Regions from separate parts of the Corynebacterium lehmanniae genome, predicted to be linked through region 2. Evidence: predicted binding sites of a transcription regulator. Region 2 holds the regulator's gene; the other holds the start of a gene.
The links. The regulator LexA, encoded in region 2, represses DNA repair genes until DNA is damaged. The targets are predictions, from matches to a motif close to CGAACANNTGTTCG.

Region 1 (11,129 bases), 560 kb from region 2:
CCGCGTTCGAGTACGCGTGGACGCTGGTGAAGGCCGAGGCGGTTTAACCGTCCGGGTCGAATAGGGCAGGGTCCGGCGGGCGGTTGTGGTTGCCGCCGTGCCGGGACCTCGCCTTTTTGGCAAGCCTCTGACCAGGTGAATTGCGGTACTGGTAGGTGGTTGTGTGCCTGGGTGGGTCCCCGTTGGCGGGGTGGTAGTGCACGTCGCCGGTGTCGGGGTCCCGGCCGAAATGGCCTTTGTTTCCGGCACCGTCTTTGTTGTCGTTGTTGCACATGTGGTGCTCGCGGCACAGCAGCACCAGGTTTTCGATGCTGGTGAGCCCGCCACTGAGGTAGGAATCCAAGTGGTGGGCCTCGAGCTCGACACCCGGCTTGGTGCAGCCGTTCCACGCGCACACGCCCTGCATGGCCAGCAGCACGAGCCTCTGTTCCACGGAGGCTAGGCGGGTGCGTCCGAGGGAAAGCGGGACGCCGGTAGCGGAGTCGAGTTGGAGGATGAAGCTGTCCCCGGCAAGCCCCAAACGCACAATGTCGAGCGGGGTCAGCGACACCGAGGTGTTGGTGGGGAACTCGGTGAAGGCGTCCGCCTCCAAAAGGTCGTCGAGGGTCAGCGTGATCACCACCGTGCCCACGCCGCCCCGGGACTTCGTGGCAACGTCGCCGTAGCGGTCCAGCACGTTCAAGAGCTGGTCCAGGCGGCGCTGGTGCTTCCGTCGGCTGTCCCGTTTCGCCGCGTCCTCGCCCTCCATGTTGGACCCCATGTGGTCGCCGGCGGCGAGGCAGGCCTCCAGCTTCGCCCGTGACGCGGCGTCGAGGTAGCCACTGAAAGGGGAGCCGCCGTCCGCGTCCGGTTCCCCGAGCCAGATGCCGCGCTTCTTCCACGCGGCGAGGGGGTCTTTCTCGCCGTCGTAGTCGCGTCCGCGCTTGTTGGCGCGCTTGACCTGGTCGCGGACGAACTTCCGGAGTTCTTCGGCGGTGAGGGACTCGGCCGCCTCCATCGCTTCGGCCAGGATCTCCTGGTAGCCGGGGTTGGCGTGCTCGTTGAGGTCTTTCAGTGCGTCGGTGATGATGCGCTTCTTCTCCGCGTTGGCCTTCTCGGCAGCTCGTCGCGCCCGCTCCTGCGCCTCGCGCGCCTTCTTGCGGCGCGCTTCCGCCTCCTGCTCCTTGCGTTCGCGGTCTTCTTTGTTTTCGCTCGGCTCCGGCTCAGGCACCTCGGGTTCGCCGTAGAGCTTCTTGCCCTGCTCCAGGAGCGCGAATGCTTCTCGACGGGACAAGCCCAAGCTCCGTGTCAGATACTCCACGGCGTGGTTCGCGCCGACGAGGGCGCCGGCGCCGTCCCGGTCGCAGAGGAAGGCGAACGCGACGTCCGCGTTGGACAGCAACGGCAGGCAGGCGTGGAGGCGCTCCATGGCCACGTGGGTGGAGGCGAGGTGGAGGGAGTCCGGTTCCCGCATGACGTCGGCAAGCGACCTTAGCCCGGCGACGATTTGGTTGACCGCTTGGTCTAGCACTGCACTCATCTGGAGCACCTCCTTTCTTTGCACTTGGCTACGCATAGTAGAACCCCGTCCGACACGGCCCCGACAATGTAGAACACGTGTGCGAACAGCGCGAGAAAATTTCACCCGGCGCAGACTGTCTGCGTGTGCGATAATTTCCCCTATGCCTGGGCGCGTGCTTGTCTCCATTTCCTCCATCTTCGACGCGACGTTGGAGGACGTCACCAGTATGGTGCGCGACCTGGACCGCGAGGGGATGCCGGTTTCACTGCTGGTTGCGCCCCACATTGACAAAAAGTGGCATCTGGCCAAGGACGACGGCACCCGCGCCTGGCTCACCGAGCAGCTCGAAAGCCGCGCCCTCATGCTCAACGGCTTCGATCAGCCGGTGCAGGGAAGGCGCAGCGAGTTTGCCAGTTTGGGGGAGCACGAGGCGAGGCTCCGGCTCAAAGGCGCTACGCGTCAGATGTCGGCGCTCGGTTTCGACTTGGATATGTTCGCGCCGCCGCGCTGGCGCATGTCGGACGGCACGTTAAAGGTGCTCGACGAGTTCGGTTTTACCGTCGCTGCCTCCACGAAGGGCATCTACCGCATTAAGCGGGGGGAGTTTTCCCAGGCGCGAAATTTGTCGGTGGGTGAGGGGTACGGCGCCGCGAAGTGGTGGCGCCGCAACGTGATCAAGGCCGCCGAGCGCGGCGCGGAGAAGGGCAACACGATCCGCTTGTCCGTCTCTGGTCGCGAGCTGGGGCAGAAGAAGGTGCGCCGCGACTTCCTTGCCGCAGCCGCCGCCGCGGTGGAAAAGGGCGCTATGCCGGCGGACTACAGGGAGTACCGCTAGCCGCGTACCCGGCCGATCACTCGGCACACCAGGTAGATCCCGAAGGAGATAAAGGCCACGAACACGCTCACCGGCATACCTGGGGCGAGCGAAAGCGCCATCCCGCCTACGGCCGCGACTTCCGCGAACACGATGGACAGCACCACCGCAAGCTTCGGGTTCGCCGTCACCTGAGCGGCTGACGCCCCCGGGGTGATCAGCAACGACATCACCAGCAACGCGCCGACAATCTGCACTGACTGGGCCGACGCGATGCCCACGAGTACCGCGAACACCAGCGCCATCGTGCGCACGGGAACACCGCACGCGGCGGCCATCACGGGGTCTGCGGAGGAAAACAGCAGCGGCCGCCACAGAACCAGCACGGCGCCTGCAACCAGCACCGTTGTGCCTGCCAGCAGCATCACGTTCTGCGCGGACACGCCGACAATCTGGCCCGTCAGCAGCGCGAGCGCCCGGTTCGAATTCCCTGGATACAGGTGGATGAACAGCACAGACAAGGCCATGCCGAAGCTCATGGCCACCCCTACCGCGGAATCCTGCTGGCCCTTCAGTCCCAGCGCCGCCAGCACCAGGGCAGCGACCACCGCGCCCGCCACGGCGCCGAAACCGACGTTGAGACCGAACAGCAGCGCCGCGGAGGCACCCATGAGCGCGAGCTCCGAGGTCGCGTGCACCGAAAATGACATCTGGCGCAGCACGATCAGTGGCGCCATCACGCCGGACAGCACGCCCAGCAGCGCGCACGCCACCAGCGTCGTCTGCACGAAATCCTGCCCGAGCAGGTAGGACGTGTCCGCCAAAAACGCACTCACAGGACCACCATCCGTCCGTCAACTTCGACTACGTCCACGCGGGTGCCGTAGAGCTCGCTGAGCACCTCGGAGCGCATCACCTCGGACACGCTTCCCACCACGTGGCCCTCCGGGCCCAGGTACAGCACCCTATCCACCACGCCCAGCACAGGGTTGATGGAGTGCGTCACGCACACCACGGCAGCCGGGTGCTCGGCGAGGCGCTGCACTGTGTCGCGTGCGCGGGCGGGGTCAAGGGAGAGCAGGGGCTCGTCGCAAAGCAGGAGCTCCGGCGATTGCGAGAATGCCTGCGCCTGGCGGATCAGCTGTTGCTGGCCGCCGGAGAGCACACCTACGCGCCGCTCGGAAAAGGATTGCGCCCCCACGGAAGCCAATTGCTTATCGACGTCCTCCGGCCTCGCCCGCCTTCCCATCGCCAACGCAACAAGGTCGCGCCCGCGCACCGGCAAGTCCTTCGGAAACATGTGCTGCTGCGGGATGAAGCCGATCTGCCCGTGGACGTTCGCAGCTCCGGAACTGAGCTTGCGCGTGCCCATCAGCGTGCCCAGCAGGGTGGATTTGCCCACGCCGTTTGGGCCGAGCACCGCGATGAATTCGCCGGGCTCGACGGTGAGGGTGAGGTCGCGCCAGAGTGGTTCGACGGCGGCGCTGCGAAGCTCAGCGATCAAATTGGCAATTCCTAGTGGTGGTGGCCGGTCGGCTCAGCGTGGGCTGCGATGTCGGTGATCTGACCCACGATCTCCTCGAAGTAGTCCAGGAAATTCTGGCCGGCCGGGGGCGTCTCCCGAATTTCAACAACGGGAACATTATGCGCCTTCGCCGCATCCGCCAACCGCTGGGTGGCGCTGTTGGTGCTCTGCGGGTTCACAAACAGCATGTCCAGCTCGCCGCGCTCGATCTGCTCCAGGAAGGCCGCCACCGCCGCCGCGGACGGCTCCTGGTGGTTCAGGCTGGCCTTGACGTACTCCTCGGGCGTGATGTCGTGCAGCTCCGTGCCCCACACCAGGCCGGCCGCGATCGTCTCAGTCATGCCGATGTGCACGTGCGGCACCGCGTTGAGCTTGGATTGGATGTCGCCGATGCGCTGCTTGACGTCTGACGCGTCCCCTCCGGTGCGATCCGCAATGTCCTCTGCGACCTGCAGCACCTTCTCCGGCGCGAACCAGGCGTGCTCGAGTTCGTCCAGGGAGTTGGGCATGTGCGCGTGGTCGTGGGCATGCTCGTGGTCGTGAGCCTCGTGCTCGTCGAGAAGCGGGATTGCGTAGATGATGCGGTCCTGCTCAGCGGCGGTGTAGAGGGCGGCGTCGTACGCGCCGCCGTTGGCCACGACGGTGTCCGCTTCCTTGATTCGCGAGAGGTCCTTCGCGGACGGCTCGTAGTGGTGCGGATCCACCGCGTCGCCGGTGATGATCGCGTCCACGTCGCTGCCCGTGACCGCGGAGGCCACGTCCGCCCACACGTTCGTGGTGGCGATGATGTCGCTGCCATTCGCGCCATTGCTTTCCGACGAGCATCCGCCCAGCGCGCCAACCAGAACAGTCGCCGCAACCGCGGCCACGGGAGTCAAATGAAAACGGTTTCGCATAAAGGAAATCTAACCATTATTGGAAACAGTTTTCAAATGAGTTAGCCCCGCGCCGGGGGATTCCCGGGGCGGGGCTAACGCGTGGTGAGTGTTGCGGTCCTACTTAGAGGAACCGCCCTCGGTGCTGCACACCGTTGCCAGCGTGGCGATCGCCGCGATCGCGAGCGCTGCGCCAGCGATCGGTCCGGCGGTCTGCACCGGAACCGGCAGCTGCTCGCCAACCTTGTTCAGCTGCTCCTTCACCGGAGCCAGTGCCGGAATGTCCATGGTGGCTGCCAGACCGAGCGGGATCAACGCCAGCAGCGGCAGGGCCATGATACCCACCGCCGGCAGGCAGCGGTCGCTCACGCTGGAACCCTCGCCAGCCGGAGCGTTGGTGCCATTAGCGCCGTCCTGGCCATCCTTGCCGTCGATGCCGTCGCGGCCATCAGCGCCGTCTGCGCCCTTCTCGCCGTCCTTGCCCGGCTTGCCGTCCTGGCCGTCGCGACCGTCTTCGCCCTTCTCGCCATCAGCACCCACGACGCGGCCCAGGTTCTGAGTCTCGCCGTCGGTGTAGGTGAGGACGAGCTCGCCGTTTTCGTTGACGGTGGCCTCTGCGATGCCGCGGCCGTCGGTGCCCGGCTCGCCGTCCTTGCCGTCCTGGCCTGCGGCGCCGGTATCGCCCTTGTCGCCCTTCGGGCCCTGCTCGCCGTCGGCGCCGTTCTTACCCGGCTGACCGTCCTTGCCGTCGATGCCGTCGCGGCCGTCCTTTCCGTCGGCGCCCTTCTTGCCCTTAGCACCGTCCTTGCCATCTTGGCCTGCGGCGCCGGTATCGCCCTTGTCGCCCTTCGGGCCCTGCTCGCCGTCGGCGCCGTTCTTACCCGGCTGACCGTCCTTGCCGTCGATGCCGTCGCGGCCGTCCGTACCATCAGCGCCATCCTTGCCAGGTGCGCCGGTGTCGCCCTTCGGACCCCGCTCGCCGTCCTTGCCAGGCTTGCCGTCGATGCCGTCGCGGCCGTCCGTACCATCAGCGCCATCCTTGCCAGGTGCGCCGGTGTCGCCCTTCGGACCCCGCTCGCCGTCCTTGCCAGGCTTGCCGTCGACGCCATCCTTGCCGTCAGAGCCCTTGTCACCGGTGACCTTGCCCAGGTCCACGGTCTCACCGTCGGAATAGGTAACGATCAGGTGACCTTCGTCGTTGATCTCGAAGGACTTCACACCGCGGCCGTCCTTGCCGTCTTTGCCGTCCTGGCCTGCGGCGCCGGTGTCGCCCTTGTCGCCCTTCGGGCCCTGCTCGCCGTCCTTGCCCGGCTTACCGTCGGCACCGTCCTTACCCGGCTGACCGTCTTTACCGTCGATGCCGTCGCGGCCGTCTTTGCCGTCCTGGCCTGCGGCGCCGGTGTCGCCCTTGTCGCCCTTCGGGCCCTGCTCGCCGTCCTTGCCCGGCTTACCGTCGGCACCGTCCTTACCCGGCTGACCGTCTTTACCGTCGATGCCGTCGCGGCCGTCTTTGCCATCCTTGCCAGGTGCGCCGGTGTCGCCCTTCGGGCCCTGCTCGCCGTCCTTGCCCGGCTTACCGTCGGCACCGTCCTTACCCGGCTGACCGTCTTTACCGTCGATGCCGTCGCGGCCGTCTTTGCCGTCCTGGCCTGCGGCGCCGGTATCGCCCTTGTCGCCCTTCGGGCCCTGCTCGCCGTCCTTGCCCGGCTTACCGTCGGCACCGTCCTTACCCGGCTGACCGTCTTTACCGTCGATGCCGTCGCGGCCGTCTTTGCCATCCTTGCCAGGTGCGCCGGTGTCACCCTTGTCACCCTTGTCGCCCTTCGGGCCCTGCTCGCCGTCCTTGCCCGGCTTACCGTCAGCGCCCTTGACCTCGCCGAGGTTCTCAGTGTCACCGTTCTCGTAGGTGACAACGAGCTCGCCAGAGTCGTTGATCTCAGCCTTGACGATGTAGCGCGGCTTCTCCTCAGGCTGCGGCTCTTCCTCTTCAGCCTTCGGCTTCACATTCACAGTGACCTTCACCGTGTCGACGGTCTTGTCCGGGTAGGTGACGGTAATTTCGCCTTCCTGACCGTCGCCGACAGTGTCGGTGTTCGCAGGCTTGGTCCACTCGAATTTGGTGTCCGCCGGCAGCTGGTCTGCGTCCTTCACCGTGGCCTTTGCGTCCGGTAGCTGATCGCCCTGGGTGACAGTGACTTCCTCGCTCGCCTCTGGTGCGAACTTGTCAGCATCCTTCTCGTCGAGCTTGGTGCCGAAACCAACCTTGACAGGGTCGTGATCGGAGGAACGGAACGGGTTGCCGTAGCCGTAGATCGGGTCGTCGCCGTCGCCGAAGAAATCCTGGGCGTTGTAGTTGCGGCGCGAGTACTCGAACGCTGCCGACTCGTCGCCGTTGATGTTCCAGACAGCGGAGTCCTTCACAAGCTCCATTGCGGCTGCGTTTGCGAGGACATGGTCGAGGGTGCCCAGCTGGCCGTCAAACTGGTAGGAAGCCTGGTCGTAGTCCTTCTCGGATTCAACGATGTTGAAACCACCATCGACCAGCGCGGTGATTGCGTCTTCCTTGGTGTACGCGTTGAAGTCGCCCACAAGGAAGGTGGGCAGGTCAGCCCAATCTTTCTGTTCACCTAGGTGCTTCAGCAGAGCCTTGGACTGCTCTGCGCGGATACGAGCATTGTTGCCTTGGCCGTCGCCGGTGTCTTCGTCGCCCTTGGCGACAGAACCCTTGGACTTGTAGTGGTTGACTACAGCCACAAAGTTCTTGTCTTCGTCGTTGCCGACAGTGTCGAACACTTGCGCCAGCGGCTGGCGGGCAGTCTTTGTGAATGCGGGATCATCAAAAATGACAGATTCGCCGACCGGCTTCACCTTCGCCGGCTGATAGATGAAAGCGACACGGATGAAGTCTTCGTCAGTACCCAGCTTCTGCGGGGACTTCACAAGATCCCACTTGCCCGGCTCCTTTGCGTTAAGCGCATCGACAAGGTTCTGCAGAGCCTCGTCGCGCTTGGCGACGTCGCCGGTCACGCTAGCGGTGTTCTCAATCTCGGACAGGCCGAGCACGTCGGTGTCCAGCTTGTTGATGGCGGTGACGATCTTTGCCTGCTGGTCCTTGAACGCGTTCTGCGAGAATGCACCGCGAATGTTGCAGTTCTTGGCGCCGACGGGCTTACCGTAAATGTCGTTGTACGCCTTGCAGCCGGAGACGTCCTTGCCCAAGGTGGAGAAGTAGTTCAGCACATTGAAGAAGCCGATGGAGTAATCGCCCTCGACGTTGTCAATGTCGTCGTACGCGTCTGCGCGTGAATCCTCCCACGTGATGGGCAGCTCCGCTGCTACATTCTTGCCGGTGATCGGCTGCAGAGGCTGGAAACGCCAGTATTCGTATGAGAAGTCGACGACCACAGGGGTCTGGAACTGGACTTGATCGCCGGTGCGGATTGACTTAATACCATTGTCGGAAGTGACCAAGTACGGCAGTGGTGTCTGCTTATCGGTGCGGAAGTAATTCGCGTTTCGACCATCGTCGACGTGAACGACCTCAGCGTCTTGCTTATCTTGAAGCGCATTGGCTTCGCTACCAGGAGAAACAATATCGGTGGGAGTGCGGTGAGCCGTATCGCCAGGCGCCAAACCGATATCGCCAGTGTTATTCAGTGTGTAGTTGTTTGTCACCGTATAAGGACCAGTGATGTTCACGAGCATGCCCTCGTAAGACTCCCTGGCGTCATCCCCAGCGGGAAGAGACTCAAGCGAGATCGGCGCAGGGTCTTTAAAATCTGCGTCTTTCTCAATCACCTGCCACTTCGCGTCGCGAAGCTGGGTCGTCGACATGCGGTCGGAGACCGTGTCCTTTTTGACTTGCCAAGTTGCTGTGTATTCGTCTGCGGTACCCGCAATTTCGAGGAAGTCACCGATTTCCGGGTACGCACTCTCTGCGACGCGGCCCATGTAAACGAAGATGCCGTCAGAGGCGTCGCCTTTCTGCTTCGGCGAACCACCCGTTCCTGGAGTCTGGATGTAGAAGCCGCGCTTGCTGCCGTCAGATGCGTAAACCGCGGTAACCACGCCGCGAGTGGTTACGTTCTTCCCTTTAAACGGAGAGGTGTGGCCGGTGCCCTGGATCTCAGCGATCGGGGTGATCTCGCCCGGCTGCGGCTGCTCAGGCTGGGCCGTCGGATCTGTCGGATCCTCCGGGGTTGGGTCAACGGGCGTCTCGCCGGTATTGCCAGAGTTCTGCGGTGTCGGCTCCGCGACAATGAAGTCGATTGCGTTGTTGTCGGTGTCGACACCGACATCCTTTCGCTGAACAGACGTGGCGTTTGCAGTCCCCTTGGCAGGGGACGTCTCGGCTCCTTTGGCGGTTGTGCCCCAGCCGACCAGGTCTGCTATCTGGCCGTTGTTGTCAATCAACTCGGCGATTGCAGCCTTTGCGCCGAAGTTGAACGAACCAACAAGGTCAGCCTTCGGGAGATCCTGCGACTTTTCGTTGTCTTGGCTGTCCCCCTGGATGAGGAAGAAGCCTTTCGCGGGGACCTTTCCCGAGAGCTTAACGGTGTTACCGGTATTTCCGTTTGCGGCCTTTTGGTTAAGCTTCCAACCGCTGATGTCAATCTCAGCGTCGGTCGGGTTGTAAAGCTCAACGAAATCGTTGTTGAACTTGCCGCCTGCGTTGCCGCCACCGCCGTACACCTCGTTGATGACGACGTTGGAGCCGTCCACCGCTGCATTGGCAGTCGGTGCGACGACGGAGACGGTACCTGCTGCCAGCGCGATTGCGAACGCGGCGCCGAGGCTCTTGCGGGGAGTGGACATGGTTACCTTTCGGAAACTCAGGGGGAGACGGTTGATGGCAAGAACAAACTAGCCGTCTTTCTCAGTCTCAGCTTGGCGAGAAGTTAGGTTTTTCCAAGAATTCACCATCCGTTCACTTTTTCCCGGTCAGCAAGGGTTTCGGGCCGTGTCGGGGTGTCCGATATACTGACGCGCGTACCGCAAAGGTCGTTCAACCTCCCGAAACGTGAAGGATTCTCATGGCACGAGTCGTCGTCAATGTCATGCCCAAGGCCGAAATTCTTGACCCGCAGGGTCAGGCGGTGCTCCGCGCACTGGGCCGGATCGGAGTCGAGGGGGTGACCGACGTCCGCCAGGGCAAGCGCTTTGAAATTGAGGTGGATGATTCGGTCTCCGACGCCGAGCTGAAGCGCATGGCTGAAACGCTGCTGACCAACACTGTTATCGAGGACTTCGAGGTTGTGCGATGAGCGCAACTATCGGAGTCATTACTTTTCCGGGCACGCTTGACGACGTCGACGCGTTGCGCGCCGTCCGTCTCGCCGGTGCCGAACCGCGCCAGCTGTGGCACGCGGACGATGACCTGACCGGCGTCGACGCGGTCGTCGTCCCGGGCGGCTTTTCCTACGGCGATTACCTGCGATCCGGCGCGATCGCCGCGCAGGCCCCGATGATGGGCGCCGTGGTGGAGGCTGCGAAGAAGGGCATGCCGGTGCTCGGCATCTGCAACGGCTTCCAGATCCTCACTGAGGCTGGCCTGCTGCCGGGCGCGCTGACCCGCAACCAGGGCCTGAACTTCCACTGCGTGGACACCTACCTCGAGGTGGAGAACGCCGGCACCGCGTGGACCAGCCAGCTGGGCGAGCGCATCTACGTGCCCGCCAAGCACGGCGAGGGCCGTTTCCAGGCCGCCCCGGAGACCATTGAGGCGCTGGAGAAGGAAGGCCGTGTGGTGTTCCGCTACACGGACAACTTCAACGGCTCCATCAACGGCATCGCCGGCGTGACCAACGAGACCGGCCGCGTGGTCGGCCTCATGCCTCACCCGGAGCACGCCATTGAGACGCTGACCGGCCCGTCCACGGACGGTCTCGGCCTGTTCACTTCCGCCATCGACGCGATTTCGAAGATCGGAGCGTAGACCCGAAATGACCGTGCACAACGACACCGTCGACAACGCCTTCGACACCCCGGAGCTCGAGCAGCCGTACGCCGAGCTGGGCCTGAAGGACGACGAGTACGCCAAGATCAAGGCCATTCTGGGCCGCAGACCTACCGACGCGGAGCTGACGCTGTACTCCGTGATGTGGTCCGAGCACTGCTCCTACAAGTCCTCCAAGACGCACCTGCGCTACTTCGGCCAGACCATGACCGAGGAGATGGCGTCGAAGATCCTCGCCGGCATCGGCGAGAACGCCGGCGTGGTGGACATCGGCGGCGGCGACGCGGTGACCTTCCGCGTGGAAAGCCACAACCACCCCTCCTTCGTGGAGCCGTACCAGGGCGCGGCCACCGGCGTCGGCGGCATCGTCCGCGACATCATGGCCATGGGCGCGCGCCCGATCGCCGTGATGGACCAGCTGCGCTTCGGGCCTATCGACGCTGAAGACACCAAACGTG
Region 2 (11,129 bases):
GCCGGCGTCGGCGGAGACGGGTTGCTGCGCGTGGTGCGCCGCGGGGGAACAGACGGCATGTGGTTCATGGACTACCGCAACGCCGACGGCACCGTCGCGGAGATGTGCGGCAACGGCATCCGCGCGTTCGCCCACGTGCTGGTGGCCGAGGGGCTGGAGGACGCCACCGAGTTCGACGTGGATACCCGCGCCGGCGTCAAGCACATCCGGGTGATCTCTGCCGACTGTGCCGATGCGATTGTGTCTGTGGGCATGGGCCGCGTTGAGGTCACCGGCGTCTCCACCGCGTCCATGGGGGAGGCCCAGTTCGCCGGCATCGGCGTGGACGTGGGCAACCCGCACTTGGCGTGCGTGATCCCGGGTATGACTTCTTCGGATCTTGCGGACATGGAGTTTACGGCTCCGGAGTTCGACCCAGAGTTCTTCCCCAAGGGGGTGAACGTGGAGGTGCTCACGGAGCTGGATCAGGGAGGCGTGCACATGCGCGTGTGGGAGCGCGGCGTGGGCGAGACCCGCTCCTGCGGCACCGGTACCGTCGCCGCCGCGCAGGCGGCTCTTGCGGACGCGGGCATCGAAAACGGCTCCGTGATCGTCAACGTCCCGGGCGGGGCCGTTGAGGTCGTGCTTGACGGCGGCGAGGCCACGATGACCGGCCCGTCCACGATCGTGTTCCGCGGGGAGCTGGCGGACGAGCTGTAAGCCGAAGACCTACGCCGGGCCGATGTCTTTCGCGGCCCGGCGTGCGTCGTCCCAGGCCTCCTGCAGTTCGAAGGCGCGCTCGTCGGCGACAGTCAGGATGCGCTCCAACTGCGCCTTGTCGGTGGAGGTGGACTCCAGGTAGCCGTCGATGCGCTCCAAAAAGCGGCGGGCTGAAGAAGCCCGCAGGAGAAACTCGTTGACTTGCGGCACCGAGTTATCCGGGTTGGCCAGGGCAGGGTAGTGCAACGTGCGGTCCGCGATGTCGGAAGCGGACGCACCGTGCTGCAGCAGCTCGTAGGCGTCGAGCACCTCGGCGATGTCGTCGCGCGCATACTGCAGCGACGATCGGATCGCCAGCACCTCCGGGTCAATCTGCACGCGTCGCACGAGCAAGATTGCCCCGATGATCAGCAGAGCCGACAGCATTAGACCCGGCAGTTTGAGCGTGAACACCAGCAGCACAACGGCAGCGAGCACGAGTGCGCCGATCAGCGCTCTTGAGAGATCCCTGTTCGGTGAGCTCATCGGGAAGCCCCTGTAACGGCTAGTGGCCGCCGCACCCGCAGGATCCGCCGCAGCCCCCGCAGCCGCTGCCGGAAGGCGTCGGAATGGAGCCGGCCATCACGGCGGTGCCCGCGATCACGGAATCGCGTGCGGGCAGCTCGCCGTCGGGCAGGCACACGTCGAACGGGAACGCCGCATCGACGGAGACGTGGATGAAGCGCTGGCCGGTCAGCGCGGAGGTGCGGTACTCCGCCTCTAGCACGCGGGCCGAAAACTCGGCGCTCGCATCCGGGGTGGTGGCGCTGCCGCTTGCCACGGCCTCGGCGCCGGGGGAAGCTACGGTGCCGACAACGGCGCCCGGGTGCAGGGCCAGGTAGGCCTCGGTGGATTCGTAGCGGTCCACCGCCAGGCCCAGGGCTGTGACGGACAGTTCCTGCCACTCGAGCGCGGGATCGTCCACAAGCAGCGGCTCCTGCGCGAGGTTCACTGTCAGCGACGCCATGGCGTTGCCGCGGGGGTCGACCACATCGGCAAGCGCGACGACGTCGTTAAGCGGCGTGATGTGCGCATAAGTGCGGGTGACCGACTCGAAGCCCGCGAAGGTGGCGAACGGCTCCACAGCCAGGATGTTCAGCTGCGCGCCAGACGGGTCGGTGTACTGGATCAGCTGGCCTCCCCGGACTTCGCCGACGACGGCGAGGCGGTCGGTGGCGATCGCGGCTTCGACCGCGTCCTGCCACTTGTTAAAGCTCAAGCCGAGTGCGGAAAGATCGGTGCTGACTGCTGTGCTCATGGCCGTAGATTCTAGTCAATCGCCCCAACCGGGAAGAATCCTGGGCCTTGCCGCGTTTAATCGGGTAGATATGGCAGTGACAGATTCAACACACAGGAAAGATCGCTTTTTGCTTGAAGACGAACTGACGCCCGAGCAGCGCACCCACGACGAGCTGCTGCGACAGGCGTTTCGCCACAACGAGCCACAGCCCGGTGCGGAACCCACGGTCGGTGCGCTGGACCTCGCCGACCGCAACGCGTTCCGCAGCGTTACCGGAGCCACCGAACTCCGCTCTGAAGAACAGACCGACGGGTACGAGGTTGAGTACCGCAAGCTCCGCCTGGAGGAAGTGCTCCTCGTCGGCGCGTGGACTGAGGGAACCACTGCGGAGATGGAGGCGAGCATGTGGGAGCTGGCGGCGCTGGCGAAAACTGCTGGCGCCGACGTGCTGGACATGCTGTACCAGAAGCGCGACAAGCCGGACCCGGGCACCTACATCGGCTCAGGCAAGGTGGCGGAGCTGCGCGAGATCGTGCAGGCCACCGGCGCGGATACAGTGATTTTCGACGGCGAGCTCTCGCCGTCGCAGATGATCGCGCTTGAGGAAGCGCTAAAGATCAAGGTGATCGACCGCACCATGCTTATCTTGGACATCTTCGCCCAGCACGCGAAGAGCAAAGAGGGCAAAGCCCAGGTGAGCCTCGCGCAGATGGAGTACCTGTACAGCCGCACCCGCGGTTGGGGCGGCAACCTGTCGCGCCAGGCTGGCGGCCGCGCCGGCTCCAACGGCGGCGTGGGCTTGCGTGGCCCCGGTGAGACGCGTATTGAGGCGGACCGCCGCCGCCTGCGCACCGAGATGGCGAAGCTGCGCCACCAGCTGCGCGACATGACCACGGCGCGCGAGGTCAAGCGCGCGCAGCGCCAGCGCTCCACCATCCCGAAGATCGCGATTGCCGGCTACACCAACGCGGGCAAGTCCTCGCTGATCAACGCGATGACGGGTGCCGGCGTGCTGGTGGAGGACGCGCTGTTTGCCACCCTGGACCCGTCCACACGCAAGGCGAAGCTCGCGGACGGGCGCAACGTGGTGCTCACCGACACTGTCGGGTTTGTGCGCCACCTGCCCACGCAGTTGGTTGAGGCGTTCAAGTCCACGCTTGAAGAGGTCGCCGGCGCCGACCTTTTGCTGCACGTCGTGGACGGTTCGGATGCGTTCCCGCTGAAGCAGATCGAGGCCGTCAACGAGGTGCTCGCCGAGGTCACCCGCGATTCCGGCGAGGAAATGCCCCCGGAGATCGTGGTGGTCAACAAGATCGACGAGGCCGACCCGCTGGTGCTGGCCGAGCTGCGCCACGCGTTTGAAAAAACCGGCCGCACGGCAGTGTTCGTCTCCGCGCTGACCGGCGAGGGGATTGAGGAGCTTGAGGCGCGCATCGAGCAGCACCTCAACTCCGTTGACGCGCACGTGACCATGGTGGTGCCCTACACCCGCGGCGACGTGGTCAGCCGCGTCCACGACGAGGGCACGGTGCGCTCGGAGGAATACGAGGAGGCAGGCACGCGTATCGACGTCCGATTGCCCCGCGTCCTGGCCGAGCAGTACGCGGAGTTCGTAGTCAGCTAGCTATCGGTTGAGCTTCGCCGCGGCATCATCGTCGAGGATGACCGTGGTGCGCGGGTGGTTCTGCAGCACCGACGCCGGGCAGCCCGGGGACACCGGTCCCTCCACCAGCGCCTTGACCGCGTCGGCCTTGTTCGGGCCGGTGGCGATGAGCACGATGGTGTGCGCCTCCATGATGGTGCCCACGCCCTGGGTCAGGGCCTTGCGCGGCACCTGGTCCTCGTTGTCGAAGAAGCGGGCGTTGTCCGCCACCGTGGTGGGGTGCAGGTTGATTTCGCGCGTGCGCGAATCAAGGGCGCTGGGCGGCTCGTTGAACGCGATATGGCCGTTGGCGCCCACACCGAGGATTTGCACGTCCACGCCGCCGGCGGCTGCGATGCGCTGCTCGTAGCTGCGGGTTTCAGCCTCGGTGTCCGCCGACAGGCCGTCGAGAGACTGCACCTTTGCATCGTCGATGTCGACATGGCTGGTGAATTCTCGGCGGATGGTGGCGTAGTAAGACTGCTCGTCGGAGCGTTCCAGGCCGACGTACTCGTCCAGGAGGAACGCGTCGCACTGCGCGAAGCTCAAGCCTTCCTCGCGGTGGCGGCGGATCAACTCCATGTACGTGGGGGTCGGGGTCGAACCCGTGGCCAGGCCGAGGGTCGCGCCGCTTCGCACGAACGGTTCGATGATGTCGGCTGCGGACACGCCTACTTCTTCGGCGGTGGGGCGCACAATGATTTCCATGGTGCTCAAAATAGCAAGGCCACACTGAGAGCTATCTACTTTGCCCGCCAGGCACCCCCGGCACAGGAAAAATCAGTGGAGGGGTGATAATGGCATTTCGTGACTAACACTTTCGGCTGGACCATTCACGGAGACGGGCGCACAGTGCGCCCCGGGGCTGTTGTCGCCCCGGACGAGCGGCTGAGCTGGCCGCGCACCATCGGCATCGGCATGCAGCACGTGGTTGCAATGTTCGGAGCCACACTGCTGGTGCCCACCCTGACCGGATTCCCGGTGAACACCACGCTGCTGTTCTCCGGCCTGGGCACCATCATCTTCTTGCTGATCACCCGCAATAAAGTGCCCAGCTACCTGGGTTCGTCCTTCGCCTTTATCGCTCCGCTGACGGCTTCGCAGCAGTATGGCGTCGGCGCGCAGCTGGGCGGGGTGCTGCTGACCGGTGTGGCGCTCATCCTTGTCGGCATCGTCGTTGAATGGGCGGGCAAACGCGTCATCGACGCGGTGATGCCGCCCGTGGTCACCGGCGCCATCGTCGCGCTCATCGGCTTCAACCTGGCGCCGACCGCGGTGTCGAACGTGGAAACCCAACCCTGGGTCGCGGCGGTAACGCTGCTGACGGTTGTGGTGGTCACCGTGGCCACCCGCGGCCTGCTCTCGCGTCTATCCATCCTCATCGGCGTGCTCGTCGGCTGGCTGTTCGCGGCCTTGACGGGCGGCTTGGGTGAGGACGCACTGCAAACGATCGCCGACGCCCCGTGGATCGGCCTGCCGCAGTTCCACCGCCCGGAGTTCCACGTCTCCGCCGTGCTGGTGACCCTGCCGGTGCTGGTCGTGCTGATCGCGGAGAACGTCGGCCACGTCAAGGCCGTATCCGAGATGACTGGACGCAACCTCGACGACATGCAGGGTCGCGCGCTGATCGGCGACGGTATCGCCACCACGCTCGCCGGCGGCTTCGGCGGGTCCGGCACCACCACCTACGCCGAGAACATTGGCGTGATGGCGGCGACGAAGGTGTACTCCACCGCAGCGTATTGGGTCGCCGCCGCGTTTGCGATTGTGCTGGCGTTCATCCCGAAGTTCGGTGCCGTGATCTTCACCATCCCCGCCGGCGTGCTCGGCGGCGCGTGCCTGGTGCTCTACGGGCTCATCGGCATGCTGGGCGTGCGTATCTGGCAGGACAACAAGGTGGACTTCACCGATCCCGCGAACCTCACCGCGGCCGCGGTCGCGCTGATTGTGGGCATCGGCAACCTCACTCTCGATGTGGGCGCTGTAACGCTGGAAGGCATCGCGCTGGGCTCCGTCGGCATCATCGTGATCTACCCGCTGATGCGTTGGGCGTACGACACCTTGGGGGAGGGGCAGTACCGCAAGGACTTCGAGGTGCCGAAGCCGTCGACGTTCTAGCGTCCGGTACTTGCTGCACGCGAAAACGCCCGGGCGACGTGTGCCCGGGCGTTAGCTCGTCGTAAAGCGAAAAGCGCTTACTCCTCGTCGAGGTTCTGCTCGATCAGCGCCGCAATCTTCTCCACGGCATCGGCGTTGTCGGAAGTGACAGTGACCTCGTCGCCGTGCTCCGCGCCCATCGCCATGATCATCAGCGAGGATGCGGCATCGGTCTCGTCGTCCTCGTCGCCGCCGACAAGCGTCAGCAGGATCTCGTCGTCGTACTCGCCGGCAGCATCTGCGATCACCGTGGCCGGGCGAGCGTGCAGCCCGACGGTGGAACCGACCTTCACAGTCTTGGAAGCCATTCGGGTGTCCTTTCCGTTGTTTTTCATTCAGGTCTGCAACGAGTGTAGGTCGCATGCATGCGAAGGTGCCACCATTTTCGCGCAGAAAGTCAAAGAACGCCCCTGTGGAAGACGTCGGGTGGCGCCCCGAGGGTTACTGGGGTTGCGCGAGCACGACCTCGATACCGTGCGAGCGCAGTTCGTCCACGAACGCGGAGGGCGCTTCGGCGTCGGTGATCACCACGTCGACGTCCGTAAGCGGCGCGAAGCTGACCACATAGTCGTTGCCCAGCTTCGTGGAGTCGCACAACACGACAACCCTGCGGGCGTTGGTGACCATCGCGGCCTTCACCGCCGCCTCCTTGGCGTCCACAGTGGACAGGCCGTGGCCGATGGACAACGCGTTGGTGCCCACGAACGCCACGTCGGCGCGCAACAGAGCGAGGGTGCGAAGCGCGGTACTGCCGACGACTGCCTGACTGATCGGCCGGACTGAGCCGCCGAGAAGCTGCACATCGTGCAATCCGGAATCGCTCAGCTCCAATGCAGTGGGGATGGAGTTGGTCACCACCGAGTACTCCCGGTCCCCGCGGGTCTCCGCCAGACGCTTGCCCAGGCTGCTGATCGTCGTGCCCGAGTCCAAAAAGATGGTGCAACTTTGCGCATCCGGCACGAACTGCAGCGCGGTTTCCGCAATCGCGGCTTTAGCGGCAAGGGAGGCGCGCTGACGCGTATCCAGCGGAATTTCCGTCGAGCGGTAAGACTGGCTCGCCACCGCGCCGCCGTGGACGCGGTGCACAGCGCCTTCGTCGTGCAATGCCGAAAGGTCACGGCGGATGGTCTCCGCGGTGACGTCGAAGCGCTGCGCCAACTCAGTGACGTTGACGCGGCCTTCAACTGCGGTCAAAGACGCGATTTGGCGTCTACGCTCCTCGGCGTACATCGATCTCCTGCGCTTGTCGCTATGTGATTTCCGGTCTGTGGGGCTGCGGCTGCTCGATGCAAACGCACCGACTACAGCGTACGGAACACCGAGATGACACGCCCCATGATCTCCGCTTCGTCGCCCTTAATCGGCTCGAAGGCATCGTTGTGGGGCAACAGCCACACACCGGTGGAGTCGCGATGGAACTCCTTGACCGTCGCCTCACCGTCGAGCAACGCCGCGACGAACTCGCCCTCCTCGGCGTTCGGCTGGGAGCGGACAACCACCCAGTCGCCGTCGAGGATGCCGGCGTCGCGCATGGATTCGCCGACGACCTTGAGCATGAACACATCGCCGTCACCGAGCAGCTCCTCGGGCAGGGGGTAGTAGGTGTCCACGTTTTCCTCGGCGAGGATCGGGGCACCCGCGGCAATCTGTCCGACTACCGGCACGTAGCGGGCATTGCCAGAATCTTCCGGCTTCGCCTCTTGCGGCTTGCGCTTCTTTCGGCCGGCTTCCGGCATTTGGCGCAAGTCCACGGCGCGGGGCTTGTTCGGGTCGCGGCGGAGGAATCCCTTCTTCTCCAGCTCTTTGAGCTGGTATGCGACAGATGAGGTGGACTGCAGCCCGGCCGCGTCACCGATCTCGCGGATGCTCGGCGGGTAGCCACGCAGGACCACAGCGTCTTGGATGACCTGGAGGATCCGGCGCTGGCGGTCTGACAGCGCGTTGTAATCCGGGTTGCCTGGATCGGACTTCTTTCGTGCCATGACGTTCTCCTTGGACTCGGTGGCGTTGTGCGCCTACGAACCTACCAGATAGGGCACTCATGTTCGATGGGCGCAAGCATTGGGTGGACACGTATCGAACGTGATGCTATAAATCGAACACGTAAGCGTATTCGAACAAATGAACGTTAGAACGTTCGAGCGTGTCGGTGCCGAACGTAGAGTGTGCCGCAGAAAGAAGGGAGACACACCATGTCAGTTGCAATCAATCCAGTACACAACACATTAGTTGGACGCACCGGAGCCGCATCTGTGGTCCCTCCGGCAGAAGTCTGGGATGTTGATTCCGCGCCGAAGCGTCGAACAGGCGGCGCCGGTGTTCGAGCGATTTCCGGCTCTCATCGAACGGATGCTCGCTCATCTGCCAAGGGGAGTCTTGACGGTTCCTCCAATGTGAACGCGTTCGAAACACGGCACGAGACGCGCGATACGCTCCTGCTCGGCGTGTGCATGACTGCGGCGCTGCTTATCGGTTCGGCATTCGGCGGTGTTTTCTCGGCGCAAACAGAGGATCCTTCGTCCATGTCCAGCGGCCAGGCGGCTCATTCGGCTGTGGCGGCAACTGCGCGCTAGGCAGGGCGTAGACTCACGGCTACGCCAAGCCTTGAAAACTCTGGGGGTGGAAGACCATGTTTTGTCCTTTTTGCCACAACGAGCAATCTCGTGTGACTGACTCGCGGCTGGTCGAAGCCGGCTCAGCAATTCGCCGCCGCAGAGAGTGCACCGAGTGCGGGGGGCGTTTCACCACAGTGGAAAAGGCCGTCCTCACTGTTGTGAAACGCAACGGCGTGAGCGAACCGTTCGACCGCGACAAACTCATCGTCGGCGTGCGCAGAGCATGCCAGGGCCGCGATGTCACCGACGACGCATTGAAGCGTCTGGCCCAAGAAGTGGAAGAGACTGTGCGCGCGCAGGGCAGCTCGCAGGTGCCCGCCCACGAGATCGGTCTGGCCGTCCTCGAACCGCTGCGTGCCCTCGACGAGGTGGCGTACCTGCGCTTCGCGTCCGTGTACAAGTCGTTCGAGAGTGCGGACGACTTCGAATCCGAAATCCGGCTCATGCGCCGCCGCGACCGCGAAGACTTCTAGCCTGCGGCCACGGCGCTAACGCAGCGCGTCAATCTTCTTCTCAATGCGACGCTGGCTCACCGGTCTCGGCGTGCCCAGCCGCTGCGCAAACAGGCTCACCCGCAGCTCCTCAATCAGCCACAAGATGTCCTTGTAGGCCTTGGTCTTTGTCCGGCCCGCAGGCAAGGACTTCATACGCTGCGCCAAGTAAGCCTTCACCGAATCAATCACGGACTGCCGGTCGGCGTCGCGGTCCGGATCTAGGCGCATGTCCTCCAACCGGATCCGCATCGCGTCGATGTAGCGGGGCAAATGCTGCAAGTGGCCGATGCCGTGGACAGTCACCGCGTGCTTCGGCAGGAAGAACTGCAGCTGCGACGTCATGTCGTCGATAGCTGGGCCTTCCCACTGCCGCAGCTCCGCTGCAATGTTCGCGTACTCCGCGAGTGCCGGCGCCAACGTGACCACCACACGGCGCACACCTCCTGCGACCTGGGGCCGGATTTCGCCCACCAGCGCGTCGAACTCCTCGGGGGAGCGCACCGGCCCGCCGGAGGAGAACATCAGGTCGCGGATCACAGCGACGCGGGCGTCCTCCACAAGCCCATCGGCGCCGCCGTGCGGGTAGCGGTCCACCGCCACCTTCTGCCGCAGCGGCAGCCCCTTGGTCATCTGCCCCGCGTTGACCGTGATCTCCCGCAGCAGCAGCGTCAGCGTCGCCGTGACCATCGAGGCGTCCGCGGCGGCCTTCGTCGGATGCACGGTGACCTTCACGCCGTCCTTGGTGGCTTCGAGTGCCGGGTAGGCGTCGACCTCGTTGCCGTCGATAGTGGTGGTTACCGTCTCCGGCACCGCGCCGAGGGAGTCGGAAGTCCACTTCGCCACCGCATCCGATTCAGATGTGCGGCCGGCCTTGGACACGGAGGACTTGATCTTGCCGGCCTGGCGGCGCTTCAACGCACCGAGGTCCGTGTCGTGGTCGACCACTTTGCCGCGGCGGTCAATCGCGGCGAAGGTCACTTTCAGATGCTCGGGCAGCGCAGAAGGGGTGAAGTCGGCACCGTTGATGCCGCGCCCGCCGACGCTTCTAAGCGCCTCCGCAAGTGCCTCGGCAAACTGTGTTTCCCGCAGCTCGCGCTCGCTGACGCCGCCGGCGTCCTGCTGCGCGCGGATCGCGTCGAGGGCGCGCTCGGCGAAGTCTGGTGCCGGCACCACGGTCTTGCGCAGCGCCTTCGGCAGCGTACGGATGTACTCCGCGGCAAGCTCCGAACGCAGTCCCGGCACCAGCCAGTCAAAGCCGTCGGGCCGCAGGTTGGCCAGAAGCGGCACCGGCACGTGCACGGTGACGCCGTCGAAAGGATCGCCCGGCTCGAACTTGTAGCGCAGCGCGTAGTCGATGGAGCCCTGGCGCCAGATCTCGGGGAAGGCGGCGGAGGAGGAATCCACGCCTTCGTCGTCGAGAAGTGCCGCGGGGTCGAAGTCCAAGTAGTGCTTGTCCTCGGCCCGCTTCTTTTTCCACCAGGAGTCGAAGTGGCGGGCGGTGGTCACGCTCTGGGGAAGCCGTGAGTCGTAGAACTCGAACAGGGTGTCCTCGTCCACCACCAATCCGCGGCGGCGCACCTTTTCCTCTACCTCAGCGGCTTCGGCGAGCAGGGCTTCGTTGTGGTCGATGAAGTGGTGGTGGCGGTTCCAATCGCCCTCGAGCAGGGCGTGGCGGATGAACATGTTGCGCGCGCCCTCGGCATCCACGCGGTGGTAAGGCACAAGCCGGTCGCGCACGATGGTCACGCCGTAGAGCATGGACTTTTGGTGCACCATCGCGGCCGAGCGCTTCCGCGACCACACAGGCTCGGAGTAGCTGTGCTTCATCAGCTCGCCCGCGGCAGCCTCCACCCAGGCGGGCTCGATCTTTGCCACGTCGCGCGCCCACAGGCGCGAGGTCTCCACCAGCTCGGCGGCCATGAGGAACTCCGGGGGCTTTTTGCTTAGCGACGACCCGGGGAAGACCAAGAACCGCGTCCCGCGCGCACCCTGGAACTCCTTCGAGTTGCCGTCTCGGGCGCCGATGTTGGACAACAGGCCCGTGAGCAGCGACTTGTGGATCGCGTCGGCGTCGCGCTCGCCGGCGACGTTCTCGGCTCGGGACCAGCCCAGCTGGCGCTCCACGTCGCGAAGCTGGCGCACCAGGTCGAACCATTCGCGGATGCGCATGTAGTGCAAAAACTCGCGCTTCATGCGCTTGCGGAAGGCGTTGCCGGATAGCTCGTCGCGCGAGTCGCCGATGT

Region 1: ACF3NP_RS00380 (DUF222 domain-containing protein) is a predicted target of LexA. The motif match lies at 1,590-1,603, and genes of this name have one in related genera.

Annotation. Positions count from the first base shown of each region.
Region 1 covers NZ_CP170998.1:78,797-89,925, forward strand. The annotation lists gene ACF3NP_RS00375 (S9 family peptidase) at 1-47, shown strand, start outside; gene ACF3NP_RS00380 (DUF222 domain-containing protein) at 44-1,519, opposite strand; gene ACF3NP_RS00385 (DUF2334 domain-containing protein) at 1,662-2,336, shown strand; gene ACF3NP_RS00390 (metal ABC transporter permease) at 2,333-3,151, opposite strand; gene ACF3NP_RS00395 (metal ABC transporter ATP-binding protein) at 3,148-3,819, opposite strand; gene ACF3NP_RS00400 (metal ABC transporter solute-binding protein, Zn/Mn family) at 3,831-4,736, opposite strand; gene ACF3NP_RS00405 (ExeM/NucH family extracellular endonuclease) at 4,836-9,530, opposite strand; gene purS (phosphoribosylformylglycinamidine synthase subunit PurS) at 9,749-9,979, shown strand; gene purQ (phosphoribosylformylglycinamidine synthase subunit PurQ) at 9,976-10,650, shown strand; gene purL (phosphoribosylformylglycinamidine synthase subunit PurL) at 10,658-11,129, shown strand, end outside.
Region 2 covers NZ_CP170998.1:642,610-653,738, forward strand. The annotation lists gene dapF (diaminopimelate epimerase) at 1-699, shown strand, start outside; gene ACF3NP_RS03065 (hypothetical protein) at 709-1,224, opposite strand; gene ACF3NP_RS03070 (hypothetical protein) at 1,244-1,996, opposite strand; gene hflX (GTPase HflX) at 2,067-3,602, shown strand; gene nagB (glucosamine-6-phosphate deaminase) at 3,603-4,328, opposite strand; gene ACF3NP_RS03085 (solute carrier family 23 protein) at 4,428-5,738, shown strand; gene ACF3NP_RS03090 (HPr family phosphocarrier protein) at 5,816-6,085, opposite strand; gene ACF3NP_RS03095 (DeoR/GlpR family DNA-binding transcription regulator) at 6,219-7,007, opposite strand; gene lexA (transcriptional repressor LexA) at 7,079-7,759, opposite strand; gene ACF3NP_RS03105 (hypothetical protein) at 7,970-8,350, shown strand; gene nrdR (transcriptional regulator NrdR) at 8,407-8,865, shown strand; gene hrpA (ATP-dependent RNA helicase HrpA) at 8,881-11,129, opposite strand, start outside.